Regions from separate parts of the Kribbella sp. VKM Ac-2566 genome, predicted to be linked through region 2. Evidence: riboswitches for the same ligand, from Rfam matches in the RefSeq annotation. Region 2 holds a riboswitch; the other holds the start of a gene.
What was found. A riboswitch is a leader RNA that binds a small molecule or an ion and turns the genes downstream of it on or off. The one in region 2 is predicted to bind glycine.
Positions count from the first base shown of each region.

Region 1: another riboswitch for glycine. It lies ahead of EV647_RS39700 (L-serine ammonia-lyase); the one in region 2 lies ahead of gcvP (aminomethyl-transferring glycine dehydrogenase).

Region 1 covers NZ_SODT01000015.1:524,958-529,544, reverse strand. Annotated here, with positions in the region: gene EV647_RS39710 (alpha/beta fold hydrolase) at 1-213, shown strand, start outside; gene EV647_RS39705 (helix-turn-helix transcriptional regulator) at 206-1,036, opposite strand; gene EV647_RS39700 (L-serine ammonia-lyase) at 1,086-2,459, opposite strand; glycine riboswitch at 2,539-2,631, opposite strand; gene EV647_RS39695 (DUF3817 domain-containing protein) at 2,629-2,982, opposite strand; gene EV647_RS39690 (alpha/beta fold hydrolase) at 3,080-4,495, shown strand; gene EV647_RS39685 (hypothetical protein) at 4,500-4,587, opposite strand, start outside.
Region 2 covers NZ_SODT01000013.1:40,711-45,297, reverse strand. Annotated here, with positions in the region: gene gcvP (aminomethyl-transferring glycine dehydrogenase) at 1-2,284, opposite strand, end outside; glycine riboswitch at 2,357-2,446, opposite strand; gene EV647_RS30905 (MerR family transcriptional regulator) at 2,494-3,063, opposite strand; gene EV647_RS30900 (bifunctional nuclease family protein) at 3,294-3,788, opposite strand; gene EV647_RS30895 (MerR family transcriptional regulator) at 3,851-4,549, opposite strand; gene EV647_RS30890 (FHA domain-containing protein) at 4,536-4,587, opposite strand, start outside.

The DNA.
Region 1 (4,587 bases), on a different contig from region 2:
ATGGATCCCGGGACCTTCGGCGTCGGCGCACCTGACATGCCCGCGGTGATCGCGGCGAGTCAGGCCGATGTGATGCTCGCGCGCGGCGAGCGGGATCCGATGAATACCGACGCCGAGTTGCATGCCCTGCACCACCAAGTCGTGGCGCTGCCCGGACTCGGGCACAACGCTCAGGTCGAGGATCCTGCGGCGGTTGCCGAACTGCTCAGGTGAGTGCCTGCAGGCCGATCACCGACAGCAGGCGGAGTTTCTCCGCGGCTTCGGTGTTCGGGGCGGCGGTGTAGACGACCATGCGCAGGTCGCTGCCCGGGACCGCGAGGATGTCGCAGTCGATGTCGAAGGTGCCGACCTCCGGGTGCCGGATCGTCTTCCGCTCGGACTGGTGGAAGCCGACGACCGGCTGGTCCCACCGTTGCGCGAAGTCGTCGTACCCGGCGCGAAGCTCCTCGATCAGCGCCCTGAGGTCCGCGTCGCGCGGGTACCGGGCGAGGGACGCGCGCAGGTCGGTGACCATCGCGTTCCGGAAGTTCTGTTGCTGCTCCGGCGTCATGACGACGCGGTCGCCAGGCTCGACGAAATGCCGGTAGACGATGTTCCGCCACCGCCCCTGCAACGGCGAGGGGTCGCCGATCAGCGCGGCGAACATCGGGTTCCAGGCGATCATCGTCCAGGCGGCGTCGGTGACGCACAGCGGCGCGCCCTCCAACTGGTCGACGATCCGCTGCACGCCCGGCGGGATGTGCGCGGGCAGTCGCCCGGACGACGGCTCGACCTCGCCCGCGAGCACGAACAGATGGTTGCGCTCGGCATCGGACAACCGCAGCGCGCGGGCCAGTGCGGTCAGTACCTGGACCGACGGCGAGTCCGACCGCCCTTGCTCCAGCCGGACGATGTAGTCGACCGACAGCCCGGCGAGGTGCGCCAGCTCCTCGCGCCGCAGCCCGGGCGCCCGCCGCTTCCCGCCGGCGGGAAGCCCGACCTCCGAAGGCGTCACCCGATCACGCCACGCGTGCAACGTCCGCCCGAGCTCACCCATGCTCCCCAGTATTACGGGCGGCACGCATGTCAGCCTGGTACTGCTGTTACTAGCATTCGATGACGTTGACGGCGAGGCCGCCGCGGGACGTCTCCTTGTACTTGATCTTCATGTCGGCGCCGGTCTCCCGCATGGTCTTGATGACCTTGTCGAGGGTGACCACGTGGACGCCGTCGCCGTGCATCGCCATCCGGGTCGCGTTGATCGCCTTCACCGACGCCATCGCGTTCCGTTCGATGCACGGGATCTGCACCAGGCCGCCGACCGGGTCGCAGGTCAGGCCGAGGTTGTGCTCCATCGCGATCTCGGCGGCGTTCTCCACCTGTTCCGGCGTACCGCCGGACACCTCGCACAGCCCGGCGGCGGCCATCGAGCAGGCCGACCCGACCTCGCCCTGGCAGCCCACCTCGGCGCCGGAGATCGACGCGTTCTCCTTGTAGAGCACGCCGATCGCCCCGGCGGCCAGCAGGAACCGGACCACGCCGTCCTCGGTCGCCCCCGGCACGAAGCGCCGGTAGTAGTGCAGTACGGCGGGAATGATGCCGGCGGCACCGTTCGTCGGGGCGGTGACGATCCGGCCGCCGGACGCGTTCTGCTCGTTGACCGCGAGCGCGAACAGGTTCACCCAGTCCATCACCTTGAGCGGATCGACCGACCACGGGTCCTGGCTGAGCTTCTTGTGCAGGGCGTGGGCCCGCCGCGGCACCTTGAGGCCGCCGGGCAGGATGCCCTCGGTCTCGCAGCCCTCGCGGACGCAGTCCTGCATCACCTGCCAGATGTGCAGCAGCCCGTCGCGGACCTCGTCCTCGGTCCGCCAGGCGAGCTCGTTCGCGAGCATCACCTCGCTGATCGACAGCTGCGACTCGCGGCACCGGTCGAGCAGCTCCGCGCCGGTGGTGAACGGGTACTTCAACGGGGTCGTGTCCGGAACGATCCGATCACCCGCGGCAGCAGTCTCGTCGACGACGAAGCCGCCGCCGACCGAGTAGTAGGTGCGTTCCCGCAGTACTGCGTTGTCCGCGTCGCGGGCGACGAAGATCATCCCGTTCGGGTGGTACGGGAGCGCCTTGCGGCGGTGCATGAGCAGGTCGGTGTTCTCGTCGAACGCGATCTCGCGGCTGCCGGCCAGCAGGATCCGGCCGCGTTCGCGGATCGTCTCGACGCGGGCGTCGACCGAGTGCGTGACGACGGTCTCCGGGTCGGCGCCCTCGAGGCCGAGCAGGACGGCCTTGTTACTGCCGTGCCCGTGGCCGGTGGCGCCGAGCGAGCCGAAGAGCTGGGCCTGGACGCTCGTCGTCGCGGCCAGCAGGCCGTCGTCGGCGAGACCGCGTGCGAAGGTGCGGGCCGCGCGCATCGGTCCCACGGTGTGGGAGCTCGACGGGCCGATCCCGATACTGAACAGGTCGAAGACGCTGATCGCCATCGTGTGGAGGTTCCTTCCGGTCGTCGTTGACCGTTTGGTGTCCTCCCCGCTCTGTCAGGCGGATGCCTTCCAGAGGTGCCTCGCCCGCGCGGTGAAGGTGCCTGAGAGATTCTTGGGGAGAGTTGCTCCTACGGCGCCCGGTTCGTGGCCGGGGCTCTCCCGCACGGGTTCATGCGGCTGTTGAATTGACTTCTGTGGTGGACGGTACGGCGGTCTGCTGTACGGCGTCAATCCGGCCCGTGCGGACTGCCCAGATCTCGAAGAACCAGGTGAACAACGGAGGAATGCTGGCCGCCAGTGCGACCAACGTCACCGGCCAGGACCACCGCAACGGGCCGCGCACGGCCAGCACGGTGACCACGTAGGCGATGAAGATGCCGCCGTGGATCGGTCCGAAGATCTTGACCCCGATCTCGTTGTCGGACAGCACGTACTTGAACAGCATCCCGACCAGCAGTCCGGTCCACGAGATCGCCTCGGCGATCGCCACCGTCCGGAACCACGCCGCATGTTTGGTACTCATCAACGCCCGACCCTAACAAGTCCCCCAAGCCGCGCTCCGGGTCGCACGAGGGCGGCTCCCTGATGCCCTCAGCAAGCGATTGCCGAAGGATCGGCGCATGACGTTCACCCAGCGCGCCGTCACCGGCGCGGTACTGCTCGGCGTCGCGGTCGCCGGGCTGACAGCACTTCCCACAGCAGCCACTACGACCGGGGTGCAGTGGGCCGACTGCAAGCCCGAAGGCAAGGACGATCCGGCCGAGGTTCGCGGTTCGCAGTGCGCGACGCTCAGGTTGCCGGTCGACTGGCGCGACCCCGCCGGCGCCACGTTCGAGCTCGCGATCGCCCGCCGTACGGCGAAGGTGCCGAGCGAACGCGTCGGCGTCCTGGTGTTCGGTCCAGGCGGGCCCGGCGACTCGGGGGTCGACCGGATCAAGACCGGCATCGACCGGTTCAGCACCGATCTCCAGGACCGCTTCGACATCGTGAGCTTCGACCCGCGCGGTGTGGCGCGCAGCAACCCGGTGCGCTGCTCGGCGGAACTCCTCAACAAGCAGCCGTCGCCGATCATCAAGAGCGCGGCCGAGTTCACCTCCACGATCAGCTACAACCGGCAGCTCGCCACGGACTGCCGCGAGCACACCGGCCCGCTGTACGACCACATCGACACCTGGCAGACGGTGCGCGACGTCGACGCCGTACGGCGAGCGCTCGGCGAGTCCACGATCTCCTTCCACGGCAGCTCGTACGGGACGCTGCTCGGAGCGCAGTACGCCGAGACGTACCCACACCGGGTCCGCGCGATGGTGCTGGAGAGCGTGAGCGACCACAGCTCGTCCACGACACGTGACTTTCTCGACGACCAGGCGGCCGCCGGCCAGGACTCGTTCGACGAGTTCGTGAAGTGGTGCGACGCCACAACGACGTGTGCGCTGCACGGTCGCGACATCCACGCTCTTTGGGCGGATCTGCTGGCGAAGTCGCCTGACCCGTTCACGCTGAGCTTCTCCGTGTTCCGGGCGCTCTACGAACCGAAGTGGTCCGCACTGGCCGAGATGCTCAAGGCAGGCGGCACTCCCCCGAAGCCGGTGCAGACGGGAGTCGCGCCGTACCCGCTGGCGGTCTTCTGTCAGGACTGGAACCTGCCGGTCCGCAGCTACCGCGAGTACGAGGGCCATCTCCAGCGGCTCGCACGGAACAACCAGGACCTGCGCTACCCCGGTCAGCTCATGGCTGTGTCCATCTGTCTCGGCTCACCGCTCGCGAACAACCCACAGCACCTGCTGAAGGTCCGTGGGCTCAAGACGCCCGTACTGCTCGCCAACGCGATCCACGATCCGGCCACTGGCTACGCCTGGGCGCAGAGCGTGGAGCGGCAGCTCGGACGGTACGGCGTACTGCTGACGTACGAGGGCTGGGGACACGGGAGCTACTCGAAGAGCCCGTGCATGCAGAGCACGATCGACGACTACCTGATCGCGCGGGACGTACCGGAGCGCGGCAGCAGCTGTGCGGCCGTACAGCCCGCTGGCTGACGGGTCAGACCGGTACGCCGGTCACTTCGAGAACACGGTCGAGGTGATCACCTCGAACCAGCCGGCCCGCCATCAGCCGGAGCTCGGCGCAG
Region 2 (4,587 bases):
CGGCGCCCATCATCCGGATGTACGCCCAGGAGATCGCCAGCACACCGGCCGAACCGAACGGCGCCGCGCTGATCGGGCCGACACCGGAGTCCGGACCGGCCTGGTCGAGCAGCGGGTGGTTCGGCAGGTACGGCGCGAGGTGCGCCGCGACCGCGACCGGGCCGACACCGGGGCCACCGCCGCCGTGCGGGATGCAGAACGTCTTGTGCAGGTTCAGGTGGCTGACGTCGCCGCCGAACTCGCCCGGCTTCGCGAGCCCGAGCAGGGCGTTGAGGTTCGCGCCGTCGACGTACACCTGGCCGCCGTGGTCGTGGACGATCCGGCAGACCTCGCGGACGCTCTCCTCGTACACGCCGTGCGTGGACGGGTACGTGATCATGATCGCCGCGAGCTTGGCCGCGTGCTCGGAGGCCTTCGCGCGCAGGTCGTCGAGGTCGATCGTGCCGTCGTCGTTGCCCTTGACAACAACGACCTTCATACCGGCCATCACCGCGGAGGCGGCGTTGGTGCCGTGCGCGGACGCCGGGATCAGGCAGACGTTGCGATCCTCGGAGCCGTTGGCGCGGTGGTATCCGCGGATCGCCAGCAGGCCGGCCAGTTCACCCTGTGAGCCCGCGTTCGGCTGGATCGAGACCTTCGCGTACCCGGTGACCTCGGCCAGCCAGCGCTCCAGTTGACCGATGAGCTTCACGTAGCCGGCCGCGTCCTCGATCGGCGCGAGCGGGTGCAGGTCGGCGAACTCCGGCCAGGTGACCGGCTCCATCTCGGTGGTCGCGTTCAGCTTCATGGTGCAGGACCCGAGCGGGATCATGCCGCGGTCGAGCGCGTAGTCCTTGTCGGACAGCTTGCGCAGGTACCGCAGCATCGCCGTCTCGGACCGATGTGTGTTGAACACCGGGTGTGTCAGGTACTCCGTGGTCCGCGGCACGCTCAGGGCAGCAGCCTCGAGCGTGTCGTCGTACTGCACGCCGAAGGACTGGCAGACGCGGGTCAGCGTCGCGACGTCGGTCTTCTCGTCGCAGGAGATGCCGACGTGGTCCGCGTCGACGAGCCGCAGCCAGATCCCGTTCTGCCGGGCGGCGTCCACCACGTCGGCGGCGCGACCCGGGACCCGGGCGAGGACGGTGTCGAAGAAGTCGCCGTGGACGACCTCGACACCGCCGGCGCGCAGCGAGGCGGCGAGCTTCCCGGCGTACGAGTGCACGCGCTCGGCGATCGCCCGCAGTCCGTCGGGACCGTGGTAGACGGCGTACATGGACGCGACGACCGCGAGCAGGACCTGCGCCGTACAGATGTTCGACGTCGCCTTCTCGCGACGGATGTGCTGCTCACGGGTCTGCAGTGCCAGCCGGTACGCCGGGGCACCGTCGGTGTCGACCGATACGCCGACGAGGCGGCCTGGCAACGACCGCTCCAGGCCGGACCGGACCGACATGAAGCCGGCGTGCGGGCCACCGTAGAACAGCGGTACGCCGAAACGCTGCGAGGAACCGATGACGATGTCGGCGCCCGCCTCCCCCGGTGCCTCGAGCACCGTCAGGGCGAGCAGATCGGAGGCCACGGCAACCAACGTGTCGCGCCCGTGTGCCGCCTCGATCAGCGGCTTGAGGTCGCGGACGACACCGTTGGACCCCGGGTACTGCACGAGGAGGCCGAAGAAGTCGCCGTCGGGCAGGCCGTCGGTGGTGTCGGCGACGACGACCTCGATGCCGAGCGCCTCGGCGCGGGTCTGCACGACGGCGATCGTCTGCGCGAAGGTGTCGGCGTCGACCAGGAAACGGTCGGACTTGCTCTTCTTGTTCGACCGGTGCGCCAGCGTCATCGCCTCGGCGGCCGCGGTGCCCTCGTCGAGCAGCGACGCGTTCGCGGTCGGCAGCCCGGTCAGGTCGGAGACGACGGTCTGGAAGTTCAGCAGCGCCTCGAGCCGGCCCTGGGAGATCTCCGGCTGGTACGGCGTGTACGCCGTGTACCAGGCCGGGTTCTCGACCAGGCGGCGGACGATCACGGACGGGGTGAAGGTGCCGTAGTACCCCTGGCCGATCATCGACGTGGCGACGGTGTTGCGGGCCGCGAGCTGACGGAGCTCGGTCAGCGCGTCGACCTCGGAGGCCGGTTCGGGCAGCCGCAGCGCCTCGGCCGAGCGGATCGAGGCCGGGACCGCGGCGTCCACGAGCGCGTCCACGTCGTCGTACCCGAGGAGTTCGACCATCCGGGCGATCTCGTCCGGGCGCGGCCCGATGTGCCGGTCGGCGAAGGTCGCCGAGAGCTGGGGGGTGTCGTTCACTAGAGGCTCCGATGCTGACAGACGCTGCCGGTGGCCTCCCCCTCTGTCACGCGCGCTGCGCTCCAGAGTCGCCTGCGACACTCGGTCCATGGGCCTGAGAGGTTCCGGGGAGGAATTGCCCCTTCGGCGCCCGATGACACGGGACTCTCCCGAGTGCTGTGAACGGCTGCCTCGAGGCTACCAGGAACCCCGCAACAGTTCTGACAGGGTCAGCCGGTCATCCGGGCGCGGCGGCGAGCGGCGAGCTCGTCGTTCGCGTGGGAGTCGCCGTCACCCTCGTCGTGACCGTCGGCCCGCTCGGTCGGCAGCTCGGAGAGCGAACCCTCGACCTCGCGCCAGACACCACCGAGTGCGATCCCGAACACGCCCTGGCCGCCGGCCAGCAGGTCGATGACCTCGTCGGGCGACGTGCACATGTAGACCGACGCGCCGTCACTCATCAGCGTGATCTGGGTCAGGTCGTCGAACCCGCGCTTGCTGAGGTGCGCGATCGCGGTCCGGATCTGCTGCAGCGAGATCCCGGCGTCGAGCAGCCGCTTGATGACCTTCAGCAACAGAACGTCACGGAAACCGTACAACCGTTGCGTCCCCGAGCCGGTCGCCGGGCGGACGGACGGGGAGACCAGGCCGGTGCGGGCCCAGTAGTCGAGCTGCCGGTAGGTGATCCCGGCCGCGGCGCAGGCCGTCGGACCGCGGAACCCGACGTCCTCCGGCATCGGCCGCAGGTCGTCGTCGAACAGCAGACCCTGAACGCCGGCGGTGGCAGTAGCGGCTGCCACAGCCTCTGCGTGCGCGTCGGACGTCGACTGCGCCGTCAGATCCGTGTCCCCGGTGCGTGTCACGCCTGAGCCTCCCTGGATACCGACTGGAACGAGCCATCTCCGTGGAGTGACACCACCCCACGACTTCTTCACGGTAAGCCGCCGCCCTGACCGGGTCAACGACAACCGCATCGAGCCGGGAGCGTGTCGCGACCGCCGTACGAATCGTTACCTCGGTCCTGTTGCTGTCAGCTCTTGTCGAAGTCCTCCGGAGTCACCTGGTCGAGAAACTCCCGGAACCGCTCGACCTCCTCTTCCTCCTCCACCTCGTCGGCGCCGTTCGTCTCACTCTCCGGGACCGGGATCCCGGCCTCGGCGAGGATCTCCTCGGCGCAGAACACCGGCGTCCCGGTCCGCAGCGCGATCGCGATCGAGTCCGACGGCCTGGCCGAGATCTCGGTCTTGTCGTCGAACACCAGGATCGCCTCGAAGATGCCGTCGGTCAGGTTCACGATCCGGACCTGGCTGAGGGTGTGCCCGAGGACCCGGATGGTCTCCGCGAACAGGTCGTGCGTCAGCGGCCGGGGCGGCTCCATGCCCTGCTGGGCGAAGGCGATCGCACTCGCCTCGGCCGCACCGATCCAGATCGGCAGGTACCGCTCACCTCCGACCTCTTTCAGCAGCACGATCGGCTGACTCGAGGGCATCTCTACCCGGACTCCGACCACGTCGACTTCGCGCACACGTTCAGCCTACTCCGAGCCGAAGGCCCGGGTAGGCCCACGGGGGTTCGCTGTGGACAGCCTTACGAACGCGGGAGGCGGGAGCGGACCAGAGCGGTGTGGAGACGGACGGTGAGGGCGGCCAGCTCGCCGGTCTGCTCGGTACGGCGGGGCCCGGTGACCTGTTCGATCAGGCCGACCTCGCGGTCCGCCGCCGTACGGAACGCCCGCAGGTGCCGAGGTTCGAGACCGTACGCCGCCAGCTCGGCCGCGACCTGCGCGATCACGATCGCGTCACCGCCGTAGTGGTTGCCGCTGGCTACCACCAGCCCGTGACTCTCCAGCTCGTCGAGCAGTTCGGACGGTACGCCGGCAGCGGCCCGCAGCTCGTCCCGGGTCAGCCGCAGCTCGGTGCCGGTAGCACCGAAGTCTTCAGGGACGGGCTGACCCGGTGTCTGCGGCAACGAACTCGGCGCGACCGGCGGACCGGCAGCAGCCGGCTGCAGACCGCGGTCGATCGCACCGAGGTGTTCCTTGATCACTTTCAGCGGCAGGTACTGATCGCGTTGCGCCGTCAGCACGTACCGCAACCGGTCGAGGTCGGCGGCACTGAACTTGCGGTAGCCCGACGCCGTACGGGCAGGCGTCACCAGCCCCTCGGCCTCCAGGAACCGGATCTTGGAGATCGTGACGTCGGCGAACTCGGCCTGCAGGAGCTGCAGCACCTCTCCGATGCCGCGGCCTCCCACAGGGCCTTCGGCGCTGGGATCAGGCTTGGCCACTGGCGTAGTACACCAGCCGGTACTTGCCGATCTGGACC